One region of the Lactimicrobium sp. genome, then DNA from elsewhere that is predicted to be linked to it. Evidence: a T-box and tRNA genes for the amino acid it is inferred to sense, from the RefSeq annotation. Region 1 holds a T-box; the other holds one or more tRNA genes.

Region 1 (3,393 bases):
CCAGGTATTGAATGATGGCGTGATTACAAAAGAAATTGCGGATGAATCACTCAACCGCCTGCATGTGGATGCCCTTGGACTGGATGAAGTGGATATCCGCTATCTGCGCGGTATCATTGAACGCTTTGACGGCGGGCCGGTCGGCCTTGAGTCGCTGGCCAATTCCATCTCCGAAGAAGCCACAACCCTGGAAGATGTCTATGAGCCATATCTGATTCAGATCGGCTTTGTCAACCGCACCAGCAGAGGCAGGGTGGCAACCGAAAAGGCATATGAACATCTCAGAATCAGCCACAATGACAGGCTGTTCTAAGCTGCAATCTGAATGATTCTGTTCTGCAGAGAAAACTGTGACAGAGGCATGGTGATATCCTTGCACCATGCCTTTGCCTTTTCTTTATCCAGCATGATCGGCTGACGGTCATGAATCTTCTTCTGAGCATCTCTGGCATCTTCGGTCAGGATGACAAAATGCAGCCCATCAGCTTCCTGATGGCAGATTCCAGCCAGATACACAGGCTCTGTTTCACTGGTGAAATAGTATTTGCGCCGAGGCTGTTTTGACCATTCATAATAGCCGCTGCACTGTACGGCGCAGGGAAAAGAATCTGCAAAAAAAGGTGAGGAAAGAAAAGTCTCATAACGGGCATTGATGACAATGCCTTTTCCCCGTGTATAACCCCATTTCATAATCGCAGAACCAAACCGCTGTGTTTTTTCATCATAGGCACCGATCAGAACTTTTTGATTTGGGAACACTTCAAAAAGGGACAGCTGCCCAAATTCTGCCGGCGGCATTTTCGACTTTGCCATCGCAATCAGATGGCGGATTGAAATGGATTTGTTATCGTAAAACTGGTATCTTCCACACATGCCACCATTATACCATGTTACAATGAGGGCATGAAACAGCCTAAGCCAAGCAGAGAACTCGCCAGGACCAGACACCGCTATTTCCTGTCAATGATGATCACGTGCATCATCATTTTTGCTATTGGTGCCCTGATCATTACGGCCTTTGATGTCCTGTTTGAGCTGAACCCATGGTTGCGCCTCGCTTTGTATATTCTGAATTTCATCCTGGCTGATATCATCACCCGCAAAGTGGGCAATACCGGCCTGCTGCGCCGCTTTGTCGATGCAATTCACCGCTGATTTTTCCAGTATGCTGTGTTACAATCTTGGCAAGGCAATTGCCGGAATGAGTAATGAAATCAACGGTTTAAAAGAGAGTCTGCGGCTGGTGCAAGCAGACAGCCGCGCTTCATGAAGTCCTCCGGCAGCTGTATGGCTGAAATGGCAGTAAGCTATACCGTGGGATGCGCGTTATGCATATTGAGAAGTAAGCTAAGGTGGTACCACGCCAGCGTCTGCGTCCTTGCAATGCAGACGCTTTTTGTTTGTTACAGGAGGAAGAATGAAGAAAAATCTTGATGCAAAGTATGATCATAAGGCTGTCGAAGACGGCCGCTATGATGAATGGGTCAAGAAGGGATACTTCACAGCCGGCGATAAGGCCAAGGATCCCTTTACCATTGTGATCCCGCCCCCGAATGTCACCGGTATTCTGCATATCGGCCATGCCTGGGACAATACCCTGCAGGATATTATTGCCCGCTACAAACGGATGCAGGGATATGACATGCTGTATCTGCCGGGCATGGACCATGCCGGCATTGCCACCCAGGCAAGAGTCGATGCCAGACTCAAGAGCGAAGGTATTTCCCGCTATGACATCGGCCGTGAAAAGTTCATGGAACGTGCCTGGGAGTGGAAGGGAGAATATGCCTCCACAATCCGCAAACAGTGGGCCAAGCTTGGCAACTCCCTGGACTACAGCCGTGAGCGTTTCACCATGGATGAAGGCTTCAACAAAGCAGTCCGCCATGTCTTTGTCACGCTGTATAACGAAGGTCTGATCTACCGCGGCTGGCGTATCATCAACTGGGATCCGGAGGCCCGTACAGCTCTTTCCAACATCGAAGTCTATTACCAGGATGATCCCGGCAAGATGTACTATTTCCGCTACATCGTCAAAGAGACAGGCGAAGAGATCCATGTTGCCACAACCCGTCCGGAGACAATGTTTGGTGATGTGTGCATCGTCGTTAACCCGAACGATGAGCGCTGGAAGCATCTGATCGGCCTGCATACAACCAACCCTGCTAATGGCGAGGAACTGCCGATCATCGGCGATGACTACATCGATATGGATTTCGGTACGGCCATCATGAAGTGCACGCCGGGCCATGATCCTAACGACTTTGCCATTGCCGAGCGTCACCATCTGCCCAAGCCGATCTGCATGAATCCGGATGGCACCATGAACAAGCTGTGCGGAAAATATGAAGGCATGGACCGCTACGCAGCCCGTGATGCCGTTGTCGAGCAGATCAAGGAAGACGGAAATCTGGTCAAGATTGAAAATATCACCCACAATGTCGGCCATTCCGAAAGAACCCACTGCGTCGTGGAGCCATATCTTTCCCAGCAGTGGTTTGTACGCATGAAGCCGCTGGCCGATGATGTACTTGCCCATCAGAAAGATCCTGATCAGAAGATCAACTTCTATCCGGAGCGCTTTGAAAAGACCTTCAACCAGTGGCTGGAGAACATTGAAGACTGGTGCATTTCCCGTCAGCTGTGGTGGGGACACCGCATTCCGGCCTGGTACAACAAGAAGACCGGTGAAACCTATGTTGGAGAAACCGATCCAAAGGATCCGGAAAACTGGGTGCAGGATGAAGATGTTCTGGATACCTGGTTCTCCAGTGCATTGTGGCCGTTTGCAACACTTGGCTGGCCTGAGGAAACCGAGGACTACAAGCGTTACTATCCAACCGATGTGCTGGTAACCGGCTATGACATCATCTTCTTCTGGGTTGCCAGAATGGCATTCCAGGCCCGCCACTTCACCAAGAACAGACCATTCCGTGATGTATTGATTCATGGCTTGATCCGTGATGAGCAGGGCAGAAAGATGTCCAAATCACTTGGCAACGGCATTGATCCGATGAAAGTCATTGATGACTATGGCGTTGATGCCCTGCGTTTCTTCCTGACGACCAACAGCACCCCTGGCCAGGATATGCGCTATATTCCTGCCAAGGTAGAGGCAGCCTGGAACTTCATCAACAAGCTTTGGAATGCGTCCAGATTTGTGCTGATGAACCTGGATGAAGGCATGACGATGGAGGATGTAGATCTTTCCAACCTGTCAGCCGCCGATGCCTGGATCCTCAATAAACTGAACCAGACTATTGACCATGTCAGCGAAAACATGGAGAAGTATGAATTTGCCCTGGTTGGCAATGAGCTGTACTCCTTTGTCTGGAATGATTTCTGCAGCTGGTATCTTGAAATGTGCAAGAGCTCACTCAATGATGAGGATCC
Region 2 (3,393 bases), on a different contig from region 1:
GCTGGAAAGCAATGCAGGAAATGATTGAAGAAAGTGAGGCGAAGAAATGAGCGAAGCCAACCGCAACAATGAGGCCATTTATTCGCAGGATGATTATAAATACGGCTTCCATGACGATGATGTCAAAGCAGTCTTTGATACTGGCAAAGGTCTGAATGAAGACATTGTCAGAAAGATTTCTGCGTATAAGCATGAGCCGGAATGGATGACAGAATTCAGAGTGAAGGCCTTCCATACCTTTGAAAAACTGCCTATGCCAAAGTGGGGACCGGATCTGTCCGAGATTGACTTCCAGGATTTTACCTACTTTAAGACCGTTTCCAATGAAGCGGAAAAGAGCTGGGATGAAGTGCCGGAAGAAGTCAAGAATACCTTTGAAAAGCTTGGTATTCCTCAGGCAGAGCGCAAATATCTGGCTGGTGTGACAACCCAGTATGAATCCGAGGCTGTCTATCACAACATGCTGGATGAAGTACAGCAGAAGGGCGTCATCTTCCTGGATATTGATTCCGGTCTGCGTGAATATCCGGAACTGTTCAGAAAGTACTTTGCGACCATTGTGCCGCCTACGGATAATAAGCTGGCAGCACTGAATAGTGCCGTATGGTCAGGCGGATCCTTCATCTATGTACCAAAGGGTGTTAAGCTGGAGAAACCGCTGCAGTCCTATTTCCGTATCAATTCCGAATCCATGGGACAGTTTGAGCGTTCCATCATCATTGTTGATGATGGTGCGGAATGCTCTTATGTGGAAGGATGCACAGCACCGCAGTATTCCAAGGATTCCATGCATGCGGCAGTTGTTGAAGTCTTTGTCGGCAAGGGTGCCAAGTGCCGTTATTCCTCCGTACAGAACTGGTCTGGAAACATTCTGAACCTGGTTACCAAGCGCGCCAAGGTCGATGCCCATGGCACCATGGAGTGGATTGACGGCAACATCGGTTCCCGTATTTCCATGAAGTATCCGGCCTGCATCCTGGCAGGTGAATATGCCCATGGCCTGTGTATTTCCATTGCCGTAGGCTCTCATAACCAGTTCCAGGATACCGGTGCCAAGATGATTCATCTTGCCCCGCATACATCCAGTTCCATTGTTTCCAAGTCGGTTTCCCGCAATGGCGGCGTAACCAACTTCCGTGACTGGATCCGTTTCAGCAAGAAGGCAGACTTCTCCAAGACCAAGATCGAGTGTGATACATTGATCCTGGATGAGAAGAGCCGCAGTGATACCATTCCGCTGAATATCAATGAGAATGCGACAAGCACCATTGAACATGAGGCAACCGTTTCCAAGATTTCCCAGGATGAACTGTTTTACCTGGAAAGCCGCGGCCTGAGTGAAGCCCAGGCAACGGAAATGATTGTGATGGGATTCCTGGAGCCGTTCACACGTGAGCTGCCGATGGAATATGCAGTCGAGTTGAATCAGCTTCTGAAGATCGACATGACTGACTCCATTGGATAAACAAGCTGCCCGGCAGGCCGGCCTGCAGGCAAGAAAGGCACTGTCATCCCGTGAAAGAAAAGCAATGAGTATGGCAATTGTTCAGAAGCTGCTGCCATACCTGGATGATATCTCCTGTATTGGTGTCTATCTGCCCATGAGAGAAGAGGTGGATATTGATCCGCTGATCCAGACCTGCTATGCAAAAGGCATTCATGTCTATGCCCCGGTGGTACGCAAAGGCACTCTGATCTTTCATCAGATTACATCGAATACGGTATATGCCACATCCAGGTTCGGTGTACAGGAACCTGTTGATACACCGATCAAGCCGGTAGAGGAGATGGATCTGTTCATTGTGCCGCTTTCTTCTTTTGATAGCCAGTGCCATCGCACGGGTTATGGAAAAGGGTACTATGACAGTGTCCTGAACCGTGCCAGACACAAGATTGGTGTGGCCTATTCTGTGCAGCAGATGGCTGAAATTGATGTGGAGCCGCATGATGTCACGCTGGATGGGATTGTGACGGAAAAGGGTTCCATATTTGTGAAACCATGGTAAAATAGTCAGCGGAGAATTAGCTCAGCGGGAGAGCATTCGCTTCACGTGCGAGGGGTCATGGGTTCGAACCCCATATTCTCCACTGATGATGAGGATTCATGATCGTAATGATTGATGAATCCTTTTTTTATGCTTGCAGGTTCTCTGAAGGGACCATAATATATATGTCTGTTCGAGGTGGGGCTATGTCAGAAACTGTAAGAAATGGACCAACATTCCGCTACGGCATCATCCAGGCCGGATTCTGGATTGATTACCTGATTATCAACAGCTTTGCGGCTGTTTTTCTTGCCGGCCGCGGCTTTTCCACGGCTGCCATCGGCGGCATCACATCTGCCGGGGCACTGGCAAGCTGCATCCTGCAGCAGGTATCCGGTGATATTGCCGACCGTACCAAACGTCCTTTGAAGTATATGATCGCAGGTTTTTTCATTGCCTGTGTGGCATGTTTTGCCATGCTGAAGATCTTTCCGAAAAACTATGCATCCACACTGGTGTTCTACACCGTTGCCTTTACACTGCAGTCCAGCATTGCACCATTGCTGAATTCACTGTGCCTGCAGTTTACCAACCATGGCTACAACATGAACTTTGGCTTAGCTCGATCCATGGGATCCTTTGGCTACGCCACCGGCGCCTTGATCATGGGCAATGTGACCGAACACTTCGGGGCTGAGATTATTCTGCCGATTTACATGGTCATCTATTTCATCCTGCTGCTGGTTCTGGCAAGTTTTCCGGTTCCCTCGGCTGCGGTCAGTAAACCGATTGCCGGCAATGAAATTCTGAAAGATGAAAAGCCAAGCACCATGAAGGAATTCTTTCAGAAGTATCATCGGTTTGAACTGCTGATGGCAGGTTTCATTCTGGAATGGTTCCTCAACTCACTGCTTGGTACATACATGATTTATTTTGTGAGATACTTTGGCGGCGGCCAGTCTGACATGGGACTTGCCTTTGCCGTCATGGCATTCTCGGAAATCCCTGCGGTCATGTTCGGCACTAATCTGATGGGCCGCATCGGTGCCGATACCATGCTGAGAATCTCTGCCTTCGGCGGTATCCTGAAAGCTGTTCTCTTCCTGATTTCTCCAGGCATCCATTTCTTTGTTTGGTGCAACATTGCCCATCTTCTGTATTCCGGCTTCTATCAGGTCGCAGCTGTCTATTACGTCTATCGGATTGTCGGCGTTGGCGATATTGCCAAAGGACAGGCCATCATGGGAATTGCGACCGGCGGTATCTGTATGATGCTGGCCAACCTGATCGGCGGCTTCCTGCTGGAGAGGGTATCCATTCCGGTCATCCTTGGGGTTGGCCTGGTGGCAAATATCATTGCTTTTGTATTGATTTTCCTTGCAACCGATCCAAAGCGTTTCCCGAAAGA

What was found. The T-box of region 1 lies ahead of SOI44_RS01400 (valine--tRNA ligase). A T-box ahead of a tRNA ligase gene usually reads a tRNA of that ligase, here a tRNA-Val.
Region 2: it encodes a tRNA-Val, which carries the amino acid that the T-box ahead of SOI44_RS01400 (valine--tRNA ligase) is inferred to sense. The anticodon was not compared.

The regions. Positions count from the first base shown of each region.
Region 1 is NZ_JAZHUW010000003.1:25,680-29,072, forward strand. Features, by position in the region: gene ruvB (Holliday junction branch migration DNA helicase RuvB) at 1-313, shown strand, start outside; gene SOI44_RS01390 (SOS response-associated peptidase family protein) at 310-873, opposite strand; gene SOI44_RS01395 (hypothetical protein) at 904-1,155, shown strand; T-box leader at 1,184-1,383, shown strand; gene SOI44_RS01400 (valine--tRNA ligase) at 1,418-3,393, shown strand, end outside.
Region 2 is NZ_JAZHUW010000012.1:24,904-28,296, reverse strand. Features, by position in the region: gene sufU (Fe-S cluster assembly sulfur transfer protein SufU) at 1-50, shown strand, start outside; gene sufB (Fe-S cluster assembly protein SufB) at 47-1,465, shown strand; gene SOI44_RS04595 (5-formyltetrahydrofolate cyclo-ligase) at 1,458-2,006, shown strand; tRNA gene SOI44_RS04590 (tRNA-Val) at 2,017-2,088, shown strand; gene SOI44_RS04585 (MFS transporter) at 2,192-3,393, shown strand, end outside.